DNA from 4 places in the Streptomyces sp. NPDC001194 genome. Region 3 is predicted to be linked to each of the others. Evidence: riboswitches for the same ligand, from Rfam matches in the RefSeq annotation. Region 3 holds a riboswitch; each other region holds the start of a gene.
What was found. Region 3 has a riboswitch for cobalamin ahead of ACFY1T_RS23605 (aldehyde dehydrogenase family protein). Riboswitches for the same ligand answer to the same signal wherever they lie in the genome.
Positions count from the first base shown of each region.

Region 1: linked by a shared signal. The riboswitch ahead of ACFY1T_RS31810 (acyl-CoA thioesterase) and the one ahead of ACFY1T_RS23605 (aldehyde dehydrogenase family protein) in region 3 are both predicted to bind cobalamin.
Region 2: linked by a shared signal. The riboswitch ahead of metE (5-methyltetrahydropteroyltriglutamate--homocysteine S-methyltransferase) and the one ahead of ACFY1T_RS23605 (aldehyde dehydrogenase family protein) in region 3 are both predicted to bind cobalamin.
Region 4: linked by a shared signal. The riboswitch ahead of ACFY1T_RS00910 (ribonucleoside-diphosphate reductase subunit alpha) and the one ahead of ACFY1T_RS23605 (aldehyde dehydrogenase family protein) in region 3 are both predicted to bind cobalamin.

Region 1 covers NZ_JBIAXU010000023.1:54,452-59,583, reverse strand. Annotated here, with positions in the region: gene ACFY1T_RS31815 (APC family permease) at 1-1,608, shown strand, start outside; gene ACFY1T_RS31810 (acyl-CoA thioesterase) at 1,664-2,128, opposite strand; cobalamin riboswitch at 2,218-2,363, opposite strand; gene ACFY1T_RS31805 (PIG-L family deacetylase) at 2,591-3,424, shown strand; gene ACFY1T_RS31800 (tetratricopeptide repeat protein) at 3,689-4,816, shown strand; gene ACFY1T_RS31795 (CHAT domain-containing protein) at 4,809-5,132, shown strand, end outside.
Region 2 covers NZ_JBIAXU010000007.1:64,696-69,827, reverse strand. Annotated here, with positions in the region: gene ACFY1T_RS17655 (short-chain fatty acyl-CoA regulator family protein) at 1-463, shown strand, start outside; gene metE (5-methyltetrahydropteroyltriglutamate--homocysteine S-methyltransferase) at 545-2,869, opposite strand; cobalamin riboswitch at 3,059-3,214, opposite strand; gene ACFY1T_RS17645 (oleate hydratase) at 3,370-4,935, opposite strand.
Region 3 covers NZ_JBIAXU010000012.1:197,354-202,485, reverse strand. Annotated here, with positions in the region: gene ACFY1T_RS23610 (MDR family MFS transporter) at 1-1,909, shown strand, start outside; cobalamin riboswitch at 2,016-2,148, shown strand; partial or broken gene ACFY1T_RS23605 (aldehyde dehydrogenase family protein) at 2,492-3,164, shown strand; partial or broken gene ACFY1T_RS23600 (enoyl-CoA hydratase-related protein) at 3,149-3,613, shown strand; gene ACFY1T_RS23595 (ATP-binding protein) at 3,709-5,132, opposite strand, start outside.
Region 4 covers NZ_JBIAXU010000001.1:182,009-187,140, reverse strand. Annotated here, with positions in the region: gene ACFY1T_RS00910 (ribonucleoside-diphosphate reductase subunit alpha) at 1-2,352, opposite strand, end outside; cobalamin riboswitch at 2,491-2,632, opposite strand; gene ACFY1T_RS00905 (GNAT family N-acetyltransferase) at 2,667-3,167, opposite strand; gene ACFY1T_RS00900 (CstA-like transporter-associated (seleno)protein) at 3,359-3,556, opposite strand; gene ACFY1T_RS00895 (carbon starvation CstA family protein) at 3,553-5,132, opposite strand, start outside.

The DNA of each region.
Region 1 (5,132 bases), on a different contig from region 3:
GACACCCCGCCGGACACCACCACCCGAGCCGCCACGGCCACCGCCGCCGCGCCCGCGGTACGGGGCGGCACGACGGGCACAGCCGCCGCAGCCGGCACGGCCGGCACGGCGGCCCCGAGCGGGAACGGCACCCAGGCGGCACCCTCCGCCCCGGCCGGCGCCCTGAAACCGGACGCGATCGGCTTCCTCGACGCCCTCGCCATCGGCCTCAACGCCACCTCGCCCGCCTACTCGCTGGCCGCCGTCATCGGACCCCTCGTCGCCCTGGTCGGCGTACACGCCCCCGGAGTGATGCTCGCGTCCTTCGTCCCCATGCTCCTGATCGCCTCCGCCTTCCACTTCCTCAACCGGGCCGATCCCGACTGCGGCACGACCTTCTCCTGGGTCACCCGCGCGCTGGGCCCCACCACCGGATGGCTGGGCGGCTGGGCCATCGCGATGACCGGAGTGCTCGTCGTCGGCTCGCTCGCCGACGTCGCCGTCGGCTTCGGCCTGCTCGCCGTAGGGGCCGACGGCCTGGCCGGCAACGCCCTGGTCCGCGAGGTCCTCACCGTCCTGCTGATCCTCCTCATGTCCTGGCTCTGCGTACGCGGCACCGAGGCGTCGGCCCGCTTCCAGAACGTGCTCGTGCTGCTCCAGGTCCTCTGCCTCGTCGTGTTCGCGGCCGTCGCCGTGTACCGCGTGTACGCCGGCACCGGATCCCTCGACGCCGTCCGCCCGGCCGCCGGCTGGCTCGACCCCTTCGGGGCCGGCGGCCCGGCGCTCACGGGCGGCCTGCTGCTCGGCGTCTTCGCGTACTGGGGCTGGGAATCCGCCGTCAACCTGACCGAGGAGACCAAGGACCCCGCCAACGCCCCCGGCCGGGCCGGCATCTGGTCGACGGTGGTCCTGCTGGCAACGTACGTGGCCGTGGCCTTCGCGGTCGTCGCCTACGCCGGCACCGCCTACCTCGCCGGACAGGCGGACGCGGAGGAGGACGTCTTCGCCGCGCTCGCCCGTGAGGTGCTCGGCGGCTGGGACTGGATCCTGCTCCTGGCCGTCGCCACCTCCGCCCTCGCCTCGACGCAGACGACCATCATCCCGGCCTCCCGTACCGCACTGTCCATGGCCCGCCGCCGGGCACTGCCCGACGGGTTCGCCCACATCGACGCCCGCCGGGGCACACCGAGCACCAGCACCTGGTGGGTCACCGGCACCGCGACCGTCTGGTACGTCGTCATCCACCGGATCAGCGAGAACGCCCTCGCGGACTCCCTCACCGCCCTGTCGCTGCTCATCGCCTTCTACTACGCCCTCACCGGCATCGCCTGCGCCGTCTGGTACCGGCGACGGCTGATGCGGGGGCCGGGCCCCTTCCTGCTGCTCGGTGCGGGCCCCCTGCTCGGCTCGGCGCTGCTGATCTGGCTGCTGGTCGAGTCCGTCGCCGACATGGCCGATCCGGACAACGCCTCCAGCGCGACCGCCTGGTTCGGGTTGGGCGCCCCGCTGGTCATCGCGCTCTTCCTGGCCGGCGCCGGAGTGGTGCTGATGCTGCTGCGCCGCGCCGCGTCCGGAGCCTTCTGGCGCGAACGCCCCGGCGTGGCCCCCGAGGCGCCCTGGAGTCCCTAGAGGACCTGTCGGGCCCCGCCCCGCGGGGCGGGGCCCGACGGGCTCAGGGCTGTGCTCAGGGCGCGGCGGGCACGTCCACGGGCGAGGCCGGGGACGCGGACGCCTCCAGGGCCGGGACGGGGCGCGTTCGGCCCTCGGCGTCTATCGCGACGAAGGTGAGCCGGGCCGTGGCGACCTCGCTGGTCGGGCCCGAGGCGTTCCATCGCTCGGCCCGGACGCTCACGGCGACCGTCATCGAGGTGCGGCCCGCCCGTTCCAGCTCGGCGTCGGCACGGAGCAGGTCCCCGGCGCGTACCGGAGCGAGGAAGGACATGCGGTCCACGGCCACGGTCACCGCGGGGCCGTCGGCATGGCGGCCGGCCGCGGCGGCGGCCGCGTCGTCGATGAGCTTCATCACCACGCCGCCGTGGATGGTGCCGTAGAGGTTGGTGTCGTGCTCGCTCATGATGTGGGCGAGCGTCACCCGGGAGTCACCCGGCTGCTTGCGGCGGCGCCCTGCGGTGGTGGTCAGATCGGCCATGTCAACTCTCCTTCGCGAGTTGCGGCGGGAAGGCCCCGGGCGGTCTCGCCGGGACCCCGCACGACGGCTTCGGCGTGCGGGCAGCGGGCAGGTCTTCGGACTCGCGGGCACGTCTCGTCGTACGAGACCCCTACTGGCCGTCGCTTCCCGGACCGGTCCGGTCCAGTGCGTATGACGGCGGTCGTTCCCGCTCACCGCTGCGGGGCAGTCCCGGATTCCCACCGGGTTCCCTCTTGCGACGCATCCCGCCTGGCGGACGGGGCGCACCAGCTGCACCGGCCACCCTACTCGCGCCGGTGACCGGCCTGACCAGGGGCGTCTTCGTGCGGCGCAGGGGCCCACGGGCCATCGCGGGCCGATCGGCCGTTGCGGGAACAGCCGGTCCGGCTGGCACTGTTGCACCAGGAGGGGGGCCGGTGACGTACCGGCGGGCCCTGACGTACTTCCGCAGGAGGATTTTTCATGGCTGACCGGCCTTTGACGCTCATGGCAGTGCACGCCCACCCCGACGACGAGGCCACCGGAACCGGAGGGGTCCTCGCGCGGTACGCGGCGGAGGGCATCCGCACGGTTCTCGTGACATGTACCGACGGCCGCTGCGGTGACGGACCGGGGGGTACCAAGCCGGGTGATCCCGGGCACGATCCGGCGGCCGTCGCCTCGATGCGCCGACGGGAACTCGAGGCGAGCTGTGACGTCCTGAAGATCAGCGATCTGGAGATGCTGGACTATGCCGACTCCGGGATGATGGGCTGGCCGAGCAACGACGCCCCCGGATCCTTCTGGCAGACCCCCGTGGAGGAGGGCGCCGCCCGGCTCGCGGAGCTGATGCGCCACTACCGGCCCGATGTGGTCGTCACCTACGACGAGAACGGCTTCTACGGCCATCCCGACCACATCCAGGCGCACCGCATCACGATGGCGGCGCTGGAGATGACCGAGTCGGCATCGAAGGTGTACTGGACGACGATGCCCCGCTCCGGAATGCGGCGGTTCGGGGAGATCATGCGGGAGTTCCACGAGGACATGCCGGAGCCGGATCCCGCCGAGGCCGCCGCCCTGGCCGAGATCGGGCTTCCCGACGACGAGATCAGCACGTGGGTGGACACCACCGCCTTCGCCGGTCAGAAGTTCGACGCGTTGGCCGCGCACGCCAGTCAGGGCGAGAACATCTTCTTCCTCAAGATGGGCACGGAGAGGTTCGGCGAGCTGATGGGCACGGAGACCTTCGTCCGTGTCAAGGACTCCACCGGCGCGGCCGTTCCCGAGAACGATCTCTTCGCCGGCCTGCGCTGATCCGCCTGCCCGGCCGCCGGCCCCGGGGGCGGGGCCGGCGGATCGGGCGCCCGAGACGGACGGGGTGAGGTCCCTCGTCGCTCGGATGTCCGATGGTCCGACGCCCGTACGAGCGCCTGGCGGGCATCCGATTCGGGACCTTTCCGTGCGGCCGGTGACGTACATTCGGTTCTGCTGCGACGGACGCCGAGCGGTGTTCGCGCCGCCTGGCAGCATGCGCGGGGGACGACGGGGGTTGTCTGAGTGTCGGTGTCATGGGTCTGGGTGATCGACGGCACTCCCGGGGAGGCCGAGCTGGCGCAGGAGCTCCCTTCCCTGCCCCCGGGACCGGCCGAGCAGCGGCTGACGGACCTCCGCGGGCGGGCTGCGCAGGGCGACCCGGCGCACCTGAGACGGTATGCGCTGGCCCTGTCGTTGCGTGATCGCCCGGAGCTGGCGGCCCGGGTGTGGGAGGAACTGACGCGTCTGCAACCGTCATCGCTCCCGGTGTGGTTCAACCTTGCCTTCGCGCGCCTTCTGTGCGGCCGGCCGGACGGGGCGGCCGACGCGCTCCGGCGGGCCCGGGAGGCGTTCGCCCAGGACCCGTCGGCGACGGCCCGGGTCGATGCGAGGGCACGGGAACTCCAAGGAGCCCGCGACCGTGCCGCGCAGTCATCGCGGCTGCAGGTGCTCCGGACCGAGGCCCTTCGTGAACGCCTCGCCGCCGGCAACGGCGAGCCGGGCGACCGGCTGCGGCTGGCCAGGCTGCTGTGCTCCTCGATGCTCACCCCGGGCGGCAGCGTCACCGTGGGCGAGGTGCTCGCCGCGGCCCGGGCCGCGCACGCAGACGATCCTTCCGACGTCGCCGCGCTGGAGCTCCTCGTGGCCGTGCTCACGCAGGCCCGCCTGTTCGAGGAACAGGCGGACGCGCTGCGCAAGCTGGAAGACGTGGCCCCGCACTCCCAGGTGCTGACGAGGGTGCGGGAGGTGTCCCGCCGGGATCCGTCCTTCGAGGCGGAAGTCACGGCGCACGGGAGCCGCACCAGGGATCTGATCGGCCGGGCCGTCGAAGGCGACCCGGAGGCCGAGGCGGAGATCCGCGACCGGCTCCGGCAGTATCCGGACGCCACGGAATACCAGCTCGGGCTGATCATCGCGCTGGAGTCGCGCGGAGAGCGGGCGGAAGCCTTGCGCGCGGCCCGGGCCCTCGCCGCGGCCCGGGACGGTGACCACTACGTGCACTTCCACCTGACCCAGTTCTTCTGGCACCGGGGAGACTCCGGCGAGGCACGCCGGCACTGCATACGGGCCCTGCGGACCGCTCCGACCGTGCAGGACAGGGAAGAGGTCGGCGTGATGCTGCGGGCCATCGGAGCCGGAGCGCTGGTCACCGAGGTGAGCGGGGATGCGTGAGCGGGAACGGGCCGTGGCGGACCGGATCCTGGCGGCGCAGACGCCCCCGGCGGTGGAGGCCGCCCTGCTGGAGTCGTACGCCGAGGAGTCCTACGACATCGACGCGCTGATCGCCGAACTCGGCTCCCGCGGGCGGCGGTTGACGGAGAGCGGACGCCCCGCCGAGGCAGCCCTGGTGGCGGCCCTGGCCGGTGAGGTCGAGGAGTGCCGCGCCCTGCTGGAGCAGATGGCGGACGCACGCGCGCGGATCGAAGCCGGCCACACGCGCCGCACCTGGCCCACCGGCGTTCGCCCCCCGCACCACATGAAACGGACG
Region 2 (5,132 bases), on a different contig from region 3:
GTTCTCCTTCGTCCGCGTCGACCGGGCCGGGAACATGTCCAAGCGGCAGTCCGCGACCGGGTTCCACTTCTCCCGGGCGGGAGGCACCTGCCCGCTGTGGAACATCTACGAGGCCTTCGCCGCACCCGGCCGCATCCACGTCCAGGTCGCCGCCATGCCCGACGGGCAGCGCCACCTGTGGACCGCCCGCGCCGTCACCCGCCATCGCGGCGGCTGGGGCGAGCCGGGCAAGACCTTCGCGATCGGGCTGGGCTGCGAGATCCGGCACGCCTCGCGGCTCGTCTACTCCGACGGCCTCGACCTGGACAACACCTCGGCCGACACGCCCATCGGCATGGGCTGCCGGCTGTGCGAGCGCCTGGACTGCCCGCAGCGCGCGGTGCCCCCGCTCGGGCGTCCGCTCGCCGTCGACGAGAACAGCAGCACCTTCGTCCCGTACCAGGTGGCCGACCGCGCGCAGTGACGCCCGAAGGCTCCTCGACGGCCGACGGCCTCCCGGGCCCGGGTCGGACGCCCGTCGGGCGTCCGACCCGGAACTCCTGGGTCAGGAGCCGTCGCCCGTGAGCTCCGCGCGCACCTCGCGCGCGGCCGCGACGAGGTTTTCCAGGCAGGCGCGGGTCTCGGGCCAGCCGCGGGTCTTCAGGCCGCAGTCGGGGTTGACCCACAGCCGTTCGGCGGGGATGGCCGCGAGTCCTTCGCGGAGCAGGGCCGCCGCTTCCGCGGCGCTCGGGACGCGGGGGGAGTGGATGTCCCAGACGCCCGGGCCGGCCTCGCGGGGGTAGCCGTGCCGGGCCAGTTCGCCGGCGACCTGCATGTGGGAGCGGGCCGCCTCCAGGCTGATGACGTCGGCGTCGAGGTCGTCGATGGCCTGGACGACGTCGCCGAACTCCGCGTAGCACATGTGCGTGTGGATCTGGGTGTCCGGCCTTGCACCGCCGGTGGTGAGCCGGAAGGACTCGGTGGCCCAGGCGAGGTACTCCGCGCGGTCCGCCGCGCGCAGCGGCAGGGTCTCGCGCAGGGCGGGTTCGTCGACCTGGATGACCGGAGTGCCGGCGGCCTCCAGGTCGTCGACCTCGTCGCGCAGGGCGAGGGCCACCTGGCGGGCGGTCTCCCCGAGGGGCTGGTCGTCCCGTACGAAGGACCAGGCGAGCATGGTGACCGGGCCGGTCAGCATCCCCTTGACCGGCTTGGCCGTCTGCGACCGGGCGTACGCGGTCCAGCGCACGGTCATCGGCTCCGGGCGGGAGACGTCCCCGGCCAGGACCGGGGGCCGGACGTAGCGGGTGCCGTACGACTGCACCCAGCCGTGCCGGGTGGCCAGGTAGCCGGTGAGCCGCTCGGCGAAGTACTGCACCATGTCGTCGCGTTCGGGCTCACCGTGCACCAGGACGTCGATCCCGGTCTTCTCCTGGAAGGAGAGCACCTCGCGGATCTCGTCCTTGATCCGCTCCTCGTAACCGGCCGTGTCGATGCGGCCGGCCCGCAGGTCGGCGCGGGCGGTGCGCAGCTCGTTCGTCTGGGGGAAGGAGCCGATGGTCGTCGTCGGCAGCAGGGGCAGCCCGAGGAGGGCGCGCTGGGCCGCGGTCCGCTGTGCGTAGGGCTGAGAGCGCCGTCCGTCGGCGTCGGTGATCGCGGCGGTACGGGCGCGCACGGCGGGGTCGTGGGTGATGGCGGAGCCGGCGCGGGAGGCCAGGTCGGCCCGGTTGGCGGCGAGTTCGGCCGCGATGGCGCCGGTGCCCTTGGCGAGTCCGCGGGCCAGGGTGGCGATCTCGGCGGTCTTCTGGCGGGCGAAGGCGAGCCAGCGCCGGACCTGCGGATCGATGTCGCGTTCGGCACTCGCGTCGAGTGGGACGTGCAGGAGCGAGCAGGACGCCGCGACGTCCACCCGGCCGGCGAGACCCAGGAGGGTGCCGAGGGTGGTCAGGGACTTCTGGTGGTCGTTGATCCAGATGTTGCGTCCGTCGACCACGCCGGCGACGAGCCGCTTGCCGGGCAGTCCGCCGACCGCGGCGAGGTCGGCGAGGTTCGCGGCGCCGCGGCCCGTGAAGTCGAGGGCGAGGCCTTCGACGGGGGCCGCGGCCAGCACCTGGAGGGCGTCGCCGAGCCGGTCGAAGTACGAGGCGACGAGCACCTTGGGGCGGTCGGTCGGCGCGCCGAGCTCGCGGTAGGCGCGGGCGGCGGCGTTCAGGTCGGCCGGGGTGCGGTCCTGGACCAGGGCGGGCTCGTCCAGCTGCACCCACTCGGCGCCGGCGGCCCGCAGGTCGGCCAGGACCCGGGCGTAGACGGGCAGCAGCCGGTCGAGCAGGGTCAGCGGCTGGAAGTCGGCGGCCACGCCCGGGGCGGGCTTGGCCAGCAGCAGGTAGGTGACGGGGCCGACCAGGACCGGGCGGGCCGTGTGCCCGAGCCCGAGGGCCTGCTCCAGCTCGGCGACCTGCCGGGTGGAATCGGCGGTGAAGACGGTGTCCGGGCCGAGCTCGGGGACCAGGTAGTGGTAGTTGGTGTCGAACCACTTGGTCATCTCGAGCGGGGCGGCGTCCTGGGTGCCTCGGGCCATCGCGAAGTAGCCGTCGAGGGCGTCGGCGGCGACCGCCGCGCGGTGCCGCTCGGGGACGGCGCCGACCATGACGCTGGTGTCCAGGACGTGGTCGTAGTACGAGAAGTCACCGGTCGGCACCTCGGTGATGCCGGCGTCGGCCAGCTGCTGCCAGTTCGAACGGCGCAGGCCGGCCGCGGTCTCCCGGAGGGCGTCGGCGGTGACGAGGCCCTTCCAGTAGCCCTCGACGGCCTTCTTCAGTTCGCGGCCCCGTCCCTGGCGGGGGTAGCCGTACACGGTGGCTCGTGCTGCCGCGGCTGCGGGCTTCGCTGTCACGGAACTCTCCTTCGCGAGATGTGTCCAGAACATCCCGGACGACGGGACGCGGACGCGAAGGGACGACAGAACGCGCGGACCACGCCGCGGGAGGGAACACCGCACGTGCCGCTCGCTGTGTACGCCGACCCGCCCACGAGGTCACCGGGATGTCCGCATGCGGAATTCGTCCGCGTGCGGGCAACGGGCAGGTCTTCGGACTCGCGGGCACGCCTGCCGGTCTCCCGGCGGGCACCTAGTGGCCGTCGCTTCCCAGGACCGTTGTCCGGTCCCAGTGCGTATGACGGCGGTCGTTCCCGCTCACCGCTGCGGGGCAGTCCCGGATTCCCACCGGGTTCCCTCTTACGACGCATCCCGCCTGGCGGACGGGGCGAACCAGCTGCACCGGCCACCCTAGGACGCGCGGTCTCCCACCGGCGAGCCGTGTCCGTCATTCGGACGAAAAGGTGAGACGCCCTGCCGGTGGCGCGTGGGCCGTCAGCCGTCTCGAGGCGCCGGAGTCAGCGGCGGTGCATCGTGTGCAGGGCTTCGAGCAGGACCTTCGGGTCGTGGGCTCCCTTGTGGACCGGCGGGGGCCGCCGGTCGAGGTGGAGCAGGCCGGCCACGGCGGTCCAGGCGGTGCGGACCGAGTACTCGACGGTGAACACCACATCGTCGGGTACTTCGGCGTACTGGCCGATGAAGGCCAGGTTGGTGGATCCCTCGGGGACGACGTCGGGCCGGTCGCCGGCCTTGCGGACGAGGAACTGGCTGGTGATGTACGGCATCAGGGCCGGCCGTACGACGGACGACTCCAGGATCTGCCCGCTCTGGGCGAGCCGCAGGTGTCCCAGCACCTCGGTCAGCACCTCGCGGCCCGTGCACCGCGCCATCGTCTTGCCCACGTGGTCGCCGGCCTTGTCCGGGAACAGTGCGTAGCCCCACCAGACGTAGGTGTCCTGCGGCTGTTCGTGGAAGTGCGGCTGGTGGTTGAGCACGATGGTGAGCAGCCAGGAGGAGTCCTTGAAGGTGATCAGTCCGCCCTTGCCGGCCTCGCTCCCCGAGAACTCCTCCATGGCCTTGAAGAAGGTCGGGTCCCGGGTGGTGACGGTGAAGGACCCCCAGGTGGAGTCCGCGACGGAGGAGTCGAACACCGAAGGGTCGCCCAGGTGGGGGCGTTTGGCCGCCAGGGCGTGCCACAGCAGCCACGATGCGTCGGGGACCGAGGTGTCCGGTACGGCGGCGGTGTCGGTGGATCCGAGGGCCGAGCGGGCGGTCATCGAGCCGTTGGTGACGAACACCAGGTCCTCGGGGGCGACGGGGATCCGCTCGGTCGTGCCGCCGCGCGTGCAGGTGAGGGAGGTGACGGTGACGCCCTCGCCTTCGGCCAACCCGGCATCGGTGACGGTGGTGTTCATCGCGAAGGTGACGCCCTGGCTCCGCAGCCAGGCCCGCAGCGGGCGCACGATCGAGTCGTACTGGTTGAAGCGCGTGCGGTAGATGCCGGACATGGTGTCGAAGGTCTTGAACAGGTGGACGAACCGGTTGAGGTAGCGCCGGAACTCGATTGCCGAGTGCCAGGGCTCGAAGGCGAAGGTCGTGCACCACATGAACCAGAAGTTGGTGGTGAAGAACTCCGGAGCGAAGCAGTCGGAGATGCGCTTGCCGTCGAGGCGCGATTCGGGGGTCGCCACGCACGCCACCAGGTCGAGCCGGTCACGCTCGGAGAAGCCCATGGAACGGGTGTCGACACGGCGGCCGGCGGCGTCGACGAGGCGGGCCTTGTCGTTCCAGGCGAAGTCCTCGTGGAAGGCGAACGTGTCCTCGGTGACCGAGACGTCCGGCCTGTCGAGGGAGGGGATCGAGCGCAGCAGGTCGTAGGTGCACTCGAAGTGCAGCTCGAACATCCGCCCGCCGCGCATGGTGTAGCCGGTCTCCGGGTCGCCCGCCGCGTCGAGGCTTCCGCCGGTGCGGTCCTGGGCCTCCAGGACGGTGATGTCGCCGCCCGCGAACCCGCCCTCCCGGATCAGCAGCGCCGCCGCCGACAGGGAAGCGATGCCCGCACCCACCAGATAGGCCTTGGCCACGACGCGTCTCCGCTCGCCGGGGGCCGCGTGCCGGCCCCGGTCGGCCGTGCGGTCACCCCGGCCAGCCCACCACCCCCGCCCCGGCGGCCGCAATCCGGGTGGGCCATCGGTGGGGCCGCCGGGGTTCGGTCCCCGCGCGGGGGCCGAACCGCATCGATCCGGTCACTCTGAGGAGACGTCCGGTGAACCGTGAGTGG
Region 3 (5,132 bases):
CCTGAACGCCCACCTCTTCCGGGTCGCCGAGGAGGAGGCGGACCTGACCGGGGTGCCGCAGGCGCTGGTCGAGCTCGTCCGCGCATGCCTGCACAAGGACCCGGCCCGGCGTCCGAGCCCCCGGGAGGTGGCCGAGCGTACGGGGCCGGATCAGGCGGGGGAGTGGCTGCCGGGCGCCGTACTGGCGCAACTGGGTCGCCATGCGGCCGAGTTGCTGGACTTCGCCCCGTCGATCCCGGCCCAGCACCGGCCGGAGCCCCAGGTCCAGGTCCAGGTCCAGGCCCCGGCCCCCGCGCAGGCGCCCGCCCCGCAGGACCGGCGCCCGGCCCAGCCGCCGCCCCTGCCGCCCGCCTACGCCCCGACGTCCCCCGCGCCCTTCGATCCCGCCCGGGGATTCGGACCGCCCCCGGGCGCACCCCCGGGCCCGTGGCCGCAGCACACGCCCCCGGGCCCCCTGCCCGACCTCGCGCCCGCGCACCCCAGGCGCTGGTGGGGCCTGGCGGTGATCGCCCTGGTACAGCTGATGGCGCTGCTCCAAGCGGCGAACCTCAGCGTCGCGCTTCCGGCCATCGCGGCCGACCTGCACCTGTCCTCCGACGGCCTGCGCACGCTGGAGAACGTCTATTTCATCGCCTTCGGCGCGGTGCTGCTGATCGGCGGGCACATCGCGGACCTGGCAGGACGCAAACGGACACTGATCGTCGGCCTGCTCGGCTGCGCGGCCGCCTCCGCGCTCGGCGGCTCGGCCGGGGACGCCGGCACGCTCGTCTGGGCCCGCGTCCTGCAGGGCGTCTTCGGCGCGCTGCTCACGGCGTCCGCGCTGTCCCTGGTGGCCACCGGCTTCACCGATCCGAAGGAACGCGGCAGGGCGTTCGGGATCTACGCCGCGATCACGGCCTCCGGCACGGCACTCGGGATGGCCGAGGGCGGCTGGCTGCTCACCGCCATGAGCTGGCGCTGGTCTCTGTTCGTCGGCGTCCCCATCGCCGTGATCGGCCTGATCGGGACGCTCACCCTGGTGCACGAGCGCCCGGGCCGCACGGACGGCCACTTCGACGCGCCGGGCGTACTGCTCGGCTCCGGCGGGGTCGCCGCCCTCCTCTACGGACTGAACGAGGCCCAGAACAGCGGCTGGGCCGCCCCCCTGACCCTGGTCCTGCTCGTGGGCGGCCTCCTCCTGCTCGTGGGCTTCCTGTGGTGGCAGTCCGCGGCGGCGAGCCCGCTCCTCCCCGCGTACGTCTTCAAGGACCCGGACCGCGCCGGCGGCCTCCTCGGCATGCTCCTGGCCGGAGCCGGCACCGTCGCCCTGTACCCGGTCGTCGGCTACCACCTCGCGACCGCCCTGCGCTACGACCCGGTCATGGCCGCAGCGGCCTTCCTCCCGATGGTCGCCGCGATCGTGATCGGCTCCACGCAGGTCTCCGCCCGGCTGCTGCCCCGCGTCGCACCCCGCGTCCCGATCCTGGGGGGCCTGGTGCTCACCGCCGTCGGGCTGCTCCTGCTGACCCGCCTGGGCTTCGACAGCTCGTACGCGATCGGGGTGCTGCCCGCCCTGCTGCTCATCGGCCTCGGGATCGGCATGGCCTTCGTGCCGATCCTCGCCACCGTGACCGGCGCGGTCGCCGCGGAGCGCTCCGGCGGCGCGGCGGCAGCCGTCCTCACGGCCCAGGAGCTGGGCCTGGCGATCGGCGCGGCGGTGCTGGGCACCGTGATCTCCGTCCACGTGGACCGCCTGCGCGCCGGATCGGTGCTGCCCGTCATGATCGAGAAGGAGCTGCTGCGCGCCGAGACGGTGAACTTCTGGTGGGCGGCCGGCAGCGTACTGCTCGCGGTCCTGGTCGCCGCCCTGACGATCAGGTCCCGGGGGCCCCGGGGCGATGCGCAGGCCGCCCCCGCCGCGGGGACGTGATCCTGCGCGCGTTCACCCGAGGCGGTGGAGCCGGCCGGACTTCCGGTGGAGGGGGTGGACTTACTAGGACGTCCGACTATATGTTCGTGAGCGAGCCCGCGGTGCAGGGAAGCCGGTGTGAATCCGGCGCGGTCCCGCCACTGTGACCGGGAAGCGTGCTGTCCAGCAGGTCAGGCCACTGACGGAGAGATCCGCCGGGAAGGCCGGGCGGCGCGCGGTGATCCGGGAGTCAGGATACCGGCCGTGGGGTGTTCCGTGTTGTCCACGAGGATGGAGAAGACACGCATGGCACCGGTACGTGACCACGGCCCTGGTGATCCGGCGGAGTTCGCGAAGCACGCGGCCCTGACCGCGCGTTCGTAGCTCACCGAAGGCGTCCGCACCCGCGCCTGCACCCGCTTCCCGCAAGCGCGTCCCCCTCCGCGTCCGCAGCCGCGTCGGCACCCGCCATCGGCGATCCGCCGCACGCCTGCCGCCTTCGCCGTCCCGCGGCCGCCCGACGGCGGCGTGCACCACGACCGGTGCCGCCGCGCGGGCCCGCCGCGCCCTCCTCGGATCTCACCTGACGAGAGCAGGCTTCCCATGGTCCGTGAACTCACCCACTTCATCGGCGGAAAGCACACCACGGGGACCTCCGGTCTCCACGCCGACGTGTACGACCCCAATACAGGAGCCGTCCAGGCCAGGGTCCCGCTGGCCGGACGCGCCGACACCGAGGCGGCCGTCGCCAACGCCGAGGAAGCGCAGCGGGAATGGGGCCGGTGGAACCCGCAGCGACGCGCCCGCGTCATGCTGCGCTTCCTCCAGCTCGTCGAAGGCGAACGCGAGGCGCTGGCCCGGCTGCTGTCCGCCGAGCACGGCAAGACCGTCGCCGACGCCCACGGCGACCTCCAACGCGGACTGGAGGTGGTCGAGTTCGCCGCCGGGATCCCGCACCTGCTCAAAGGCGAATTCACCGACAACGCCGGCACCGGCATCGACGTGCACTCCCTGCGCTCCCCGCTCGGCGTCGTCGCCGGGATCACCCCCTTCAACTTCCCCGCGATGATCCCGCTGTGGAAGGCCGCGCCCGCCCTCGCCTGCGGGAACGCCTTCGTCCTCAAACCCTCGGAGCGGGATCCGTCCGTACCGCTGCGCCTCGCGGAGCTGTTCCTGGAGGCCGGTCTGCCCCCGGGCGTGTTCAACGTGGTCAACGGAGGCAAGGAGGCCGTCGACACCCTCCTGGAGGATCCGCGCGTCCACGCCCTCGGCGGCGGATGCGAGCTGGCCATGCTCTGCGACATCCTGCTGGCCTCCGACACCGCCGTCTTCGGGCAACCCGAGATCAAGCTCGGGGTGATCCCCGGCATCGGCGGCTCCCAGCGGCTGACCCGCGCCGTCGGCAAGGCCAAGGCGATGGAACTCTGCCTGACCGGGCGGACCATGGACGCCGCCGAGGCCGAACGGGCCGGCCTGGTATCCCGCGTCGTCCCGGCGGACGAGCTGCTCGCCGAGGCCCTCGCCGTCGCCGAAACGGTGGCCGCCATGTCCGCCCCCGTCGCCATGATGGCCAAGGAGGCCGTGAACCGGGCCTTCGAGACCACCCTGGCCGAGGGCGTCCGCTTCGAACGCCGCCTCTTCCACGCCGTGTTCGCCACCGCCGACCAGAAGGAGGGCATGAGCGCCTTCTTGGACAAGCGCGCCGCGGAGTTCACCCACCGCTGACCGGACTGCGATCCGCCCCCTCTCCCGGCCGGGAGAGGGGGCGGATCACCTGGTCCGGCGATCGCGCGGAGCGCCCCGAGCCCGCGCCCGGACCGTCAGCTCCCCAGGGCCCGGCGCAGGCCGAGGCGGTCGGTACCGAGCTTGGTGAAGACCGCCGAGAGGAGTTCGGAGACCGCCTGCGGGCTGCTGTGCATCTTCGCCGCGATCGCCGTGTTGTCCAGACCGAGCGCGGCATGCTCGGCCGCCGCGCTCTCGGCCACCGTCAGCGTGTCCTGCTCGAAGGTGTGCAGCCGGCGCGGGCGCAGGCCCGCCGACACCAGCTGGGAGCGGGCGCGGCGCGCGAGGCCGTCGGCGCCGCAGGCCGCGACGGTCTCCATGCCCCGGTAGAGCTGCTGCGCCGCCCGGTGCGGGTCACCCAGGGTGTGCAGGGCCGTACCGTGGTCGACGAGCGCCTGGGCCAGCTCGCAGGCGGCCGGGGACTGTTCGAGGTGCCCCACCGCTTCCTGCAGCAGGACGGCCGCGTGTGCGGGATCCGTGGCCGCCGCCGACACGCGCAGGGCGTGGCCGATCACGCTGGACGTGCCGAACGCCCGCGCCCGGGCCACCGCTTCGGCCGCCGTGGCACGTGCCTGGTCGGGCGCGCGGGACACCTGCGCCAGCGCCAGGTCCAGTTGCCACGGACTCCACGACGGATTGCGGGTGCCGCGCAGATCCAGCCGCTTGCCCGCCGCGGCCAGGTTCTGCATCGCCTCGTCGATCCGGCCCTGGGCCAGCAGCAGCTTGCCCCACACGGCCTGCGGGTCGGGATAGACGACCGCGGCCGGGAACCCCTCGCCCAGTTTGTAGGTGTGGGCGACCCGCAGCGCCTCCTCCGTGTTCCCGCGCGCGAGCAGCGTCTCGATGAGCGTGCCGATCGCGTACCACTGCGCCGGGATGCCCTGCCCGACACGGTCGGCGATCTGCAGGCCGTTGCGCACGAAGTCCTCGGCCTCGGCGAGCCGCCCGCGCCGGTAGCGGACGTAACCGAGCAGGGTGTACACGAACGACAGGTGCGCGCCGCGCCAGCCCTTGCCCTCGAACTCGACGATGCCGGTGTTGAACAGGTCCTCGGCGCGGCCGGGCTGGTCGCAGTACATGAGCGTGACCGCGATGACCGAGGGCACTTCGAACCCGAAGTCCTGGTCGGTCCAGCTCATCCCGCCGTCGAGCGCCTGTTCCGCGTACTCCAGCGCCGTCGTGGCGGGCTCGCCGCGCATGGCGGCGTCCCAGGCCCGCAGGCCCAGGATGTGCCGCTCGGCCAGACCACGGCCGGTGATCCGCTTGGCGAACTGGGCGAGGAGCCGGGAGCGGGCGGGCGAGTTCTCCTCGTCGACCCGGACCGAGTTCCACTTGAACTGCTCGGCCTGCATGCGCAGCCGCGTACGGGAGCTGGTGGCCCGCTTGGCCTCCTCCTGGAGGAGCCCGGCGGCCTCCGCCAGCTGACCGGTGTGGGCGAGCGCCTGGGCCAGCCGGTACGTGA
Region 4 (5,132 bases), on a different contig from region 3:
GGCCGCGGCCTCGGCGGCGGCGTCGGCCAGGGGGAGCGCCGCGGGGGCGGCCGCCTGCGCGGCGCGGGCGATCTTCGTCGCCGGGCGCGAGCGCAGGTAGTACGTGGTCTTCAGGCCCTGCTTCCAGGCGTACGCGTACATCGAGGACAGCTTCCCGATGGTCGGCGTCTCCAGGAACAGGTTCAGCGACTGCGACTGGTCGAGGTACGGCGTACGGGCCGCCGCCATGTCGATCAGACCGCGCTGCGGGATCTCCCACGCCGTGCGGTACAGCTCGCGCACCTCGGCCGGGATCCAGCCGAAGCCCTGGACGGAGCCGGACGAGTCGCGCAGCGCCTCGCGGGTCTGGGCGTCCCACACGCCGAGCTTCTTCAGCTCCTCCACCAGGTAGCCGTTGACCTGGAGGAACTCACCGCTCAGCGTCTCGCGCTTGAAGAGGTTGGAGACCTGCGGCTCGATGCACTCGTACACGCCGGCGATCGAGGCGATCGTCGCCGTCGGCGCGATGGCCAGCAGCAGCGAGTTGCGCATGCCGGACTTCGCGACGCGGGCGCGCAGCGCGTCCCAGCGCTCGGGCCAGTTCAGCTCGACGTCGTAGTGGTCCGGGTGCAGGACGCCGCGGGCGGTGCGGGTCTGCTCCCAGGCGGGGAGCGGTCCGCTGCGCTCGGCGAGGTCGCAGGAGGCCTCGTACGCGGCCAGCATGATGCGCTCGGAGAGCTTGGTGGACAGCGCCTTCGCCTCGGGGGAGTCGAACGGCAGCTTCAGCTTGAAGAAGACGTCCTGCAGGCCCATCGCGCCCAGACCCACCGGACGCCAGCGGGCGTTGGAGCGGCCCGCCTGCTCGGTCGGGTAGAAGTTGATGTCCACGACGCGGTCGAGGAAGGTGACGGCCGTACGGACGGTCTCGTCCAGCCGCTCCCAGTCGATCTCACCGGTCTCGGTGAGGACGAACGCGCCCAGGTTGACCGAGCCCAGGTTGCAGACGGCGGTCTCGCCGTCGTTGGTGACCTCGATGATCTCGGTGCACAGGTTCGAGGAGTGGACGACGGTGCCCGGCTCGGCGGTCTGGTTCGCCGTGCGGTTGGAGGCGTCCTTGAAGGTCATCCAGCCCTGGCCGGTCTGCGCGAGGGTGCGCATCATCCGGCCGTACAGGTCGCGGGCGGGCATGGTCTTGCGGGCCAGGCCCGCGGCCTCGGCCTTGTGGTACGCGGCGTCGAACTCGTCGCCCCACAGGTCGACCAGCTCGGGCACGTCGGCCGGGGAGAACAGCGACCATTCGGCGTCCGCGTTCACGCGGCGCATGAACTCGTCCGGCACCCAGTGCGCCAGGTTCAGGTTGTGCGTACGGCGCTGGTCCTCGCCCGTGTTGTCGCGGAGCTCCAGGAACTCCTCGATGTCCGCGTGCCAGGTCTCCAGGTAGACCGCGGCGGCGCCCTTGCGGCGGCCGCCCTGGTTCACGGCGGCGACGGAGGCGTCGAGGGTCTTCAGGAACGGCACGATGCCGTTGGAGTGGCCGTTCGTGCCGCGGATCAGCGAACCGCGGGCGCGGATGCGCGAGTATGAGAGACCGATGCCGCCGGCGTGCTTCGACAGACGCGCGACCTGGTGGTAGCGGTCGTAGATCGAGTCGAGCTCGTCCAGCGGGGAGTCCAGCAGGTAGCAGGAGGACATCTGCGGGTGCCGGGTGCCGGAGTTGAAGAGCGTGGGGGAGGACGGCAGGTAGTCGAGGCGGCTCATCAGCCGGTAGAGCGAGGCCACTTCCTCGACGGCCTGGACGCTGTCGTTCTCGGCGAGGCCGCAGGCCACGCGGAGCATGAAGTGCTGCGGGGTCTCGATCACCTGGCGGGTGATCGGGTGACGCAGCAGGTAGCGGCTGTGCAGGGTGCGCAGACCGAAGAAGCCGAAGCGGTCGTCGGCGCCCTCGGCCAGCGTGTGTTCGACCAGCGCGTCCAGGCGGTTCGCGTGCAGCGCCACGAACTCGGCGGTGCGGTCCGCGATCAGGCCCTCGCGGTGGCCCACCGCGACGGAGGCGGAGAAGGAGGTGGCCCCCTGGCCGGCGGCTTCCTCGGCGACGGCCAGCGTCAGCAGCCGGGCGGCGAGGCGGGAGTACGCCGGGTCCTCGGAGATCAGACCGGCCGCGGCCTCCGTGGCCAGCCCGCGCAGTTCGGCCTCGTCGGCGGCGGCGCTGCGCCCGCGGAGCGCGGCGGCGGCGACCCGGCCCGGGTCGGTGTCGGGGAGGTCGGCCGTCAGCTCGGTGAGGGTACGCAGCAGTGCGGCCCCAGGTCCCCCGGTCTCGATTCCGGTGTCGGACGGGTCGGACTCGGCGCGCGGTGCGGAAGGCGCGATGGTCACGGGGGGAGCTCTCCCTCGCTCGGCTCCGGGACACCTGCGGTGCGGCGCGAGCGGGCGCGCGCGGGCATGACGGGGCAGCACCGCGCGGCGTCCACCGGCCCAACCGCGAGGCCCGGACGTATCGACACCCGGTTCGGTCGAGCCGGGCGCACTGTCGGCAGGTCATCGGACTTGCGGTGACACCAATGGGTGTACTTCATACCGTTGCGGGACAGTTCCGGATTCACACCGGATTCCCCTGCGACGACAGCGAGGACGAGCATACATGTGGGGGCCCCTTCATGTGCGACCCCCTAGATGTTGTGTCGGCGTGGCTACAGTTCGAGACCGTACGTGCGCAGAGGGAGGCCGGGGACGGGCTCCCAGTCCCGTTCCGGCGTGCGCACGAAACCGAGCCGTTCGTAGATCCGGTGGGCTCCCACCATCTCGTCCGTGGTGGACAGCACGAGGCGCCGCACGCCCGCGACGGCCCGGGCGCGGTCCGCGCAGGCCCGCACCAGAGCCTCCCCGGCACCCCGCCCGCGGCCTTCCCGGGCGACGGCCAGCATCCGGAACTCGGCCTCGCCGGGTCCGGCGATGTCGCACAGCGGGCTCCCGGGCGCGGCGAAGGCCACCCCGCCGAGGAGCCGGCCGTCGCCCGTCGCGGCGACGAGTATCACCCCGTCGGCGGCGCGCCCGGCCACGTCGCGCAGCCGTGCGAGGTACGGATCGTCCTCGCCGAAGGTGAGCAGCCCGTCCCCGAGGTAGGCCTGCGCGGTGATCTCCCCGAGCGTCCCGTACTCCGCCGCCAGCGCTTCCCTGATCACGATGTCCATGCGGTCGAGTGTGCCGGACGGCCGTCGGTGCCCGGCGCCATCGTCGGACCGTGACGAGCGACCGGCCCCACATGCCGACCGAGGACTTCGAAGCCGTGGCGCGGGTGGCTGCCCGAGAGGTCGGGGACCGGGTGCGCCGAGAACGCCGAAGGGCCCCGCCCGGTCGGCGGGGCCCTTCGGCGAGTCAGGGCTCAGCAGCAGCGGAAGCCCTCGCGGGGGTCCGCCTCGCGGGAGTCCGTACGGGCGCGTTCGAAGGCGCGGCGGGTCATGACCCGCGCGTCCGGGTCGTGCGTCCGGGCGTGCGCGACGTAGCGCTCGTACGCCGCCTCGCCCGAGAACTCCCGTACGAAGAAGCGCGCCTTCGCCAGCGCCGCGCGGACCCCGCTCACGCCACCGGCTCCTTCACGCGGCCGCCGCCCGAGTCCAAGCCGGCGGCGGCGAGCTCCGCCCGCTCCTCGGGCGTCGCGATGAGCCCGGCCGGGGCGATGATCTTCGACTCGGTCCACGGGACCTCGGACAGCCTGACCGCCTCCGGGTTGCCGGCGGCCTTCAGGCAGGTCCGCGCCGCGTCCAGCAGCACGATGACGATCAAGGCCGCGAACAGCGCCGACAGCACGCCGTCGACCGTGGCGTTCGTGACGATCGTGTGCATCTCGCCCATGTTCTTGGCGGGCGGCAGGACCTTCCCGGCGTCGATCCCTGTCTGGTACTTGTCGCGCTGCGCGAAGAAGCCGACCTTCACGTCGTCGGAGAACACCTTCTGGTAGCTCGCGGTCAGCGTGACGGCCACGTCCCAGGCCAGCGGGACGCCGGTCACCCAGGCCCACTTGAGCCGGCCGGACTTGACCAGCAGCGTGGTGCAGACGGCCAGCGCCACCGCCGCCAGCAGCTGGTTCGCGATCCCGAACAGCGGGAACAGCTGGTTGATGCCGCCCAGCGGGTCCTTGATGCCGACCCACAGGAAGTAGCCCCAGCCGCCCACGACCACCGCGCTCGCCAGCCACACGCCCGGCTTCCAGCTGACGTCCTTGAAGGACTTGTGCACGTTGCCGAGGGTGTCCTGGAGCATGAACCGGCCGACCCGGGTGCCCGCGTCGAGGGTGGTGAGGATGAACAGGGCCTCGAACATGATGGCGAAGTGGTACCAGAACGCCTTCATCCCGGAGCCGCCCACCACGGACGAGAAGATCTCCGACATCCCGAGTGCGAACGTGGGCGCGCCGCCCGTACGGGACAGCAGGCTGGCCTCCTCCACGTCCTTCGCGGCCTGTGCGAGGAACTCGGGCGAGATGGCGAAGCCGAAGTTCGTCACGGCCTGTGAGGCGGTCTCGACCGTGGTGCCGACGACACCGGCGGGGGAGTTGACCGCGAAGAACAGGCCGGGCTCGATGATGCAGGCCGCGATGATCGCCATGACGGCGACGAAGGACTCGGTCAGCATCGCGCCGTAGCCGATGACCCGGACCTGGGTCTCCTTCTGGATCATCTTCGGGGTCGTGCCCGAGGAGACCAGCGCGTGGAACCCGGACAGCGCCCCGCAGGCGATGGTGATGAAGACGAACGGGAACATCGACCCGGCGAACACCGGCCCGTCCCCGCGGGCGGCGAAGTCGGTGACCGCGGGCATCTTCAGGGTCGGCATGGCGACGACCACGCCCACGGCGAGCAGTGCGATGGTGCCCACCTTCATGAAGGTGGAGAGGTAGTCGCGGGGTGCGAGGAGCATCCACACCGGCAGCACCGAGGCGACGAACCCGTACGCCACCATCCAGAGGACCAGCGTCTCCTTCTCCAGCGTGAAGGTGCTCGCCAGCGAGGAGTCGGCGACCCAGCCGCCCGCGACGATGGCGAGCAGCAGCAGCGCGACGCCGATGACGGAGATCTCGGTGACCCGGCCCGGGCGCAGCACGCGCAGGTAGAAGCCCATGAAGAGGGCGATCGGGATGGTCATGCCGATGGAGAAGA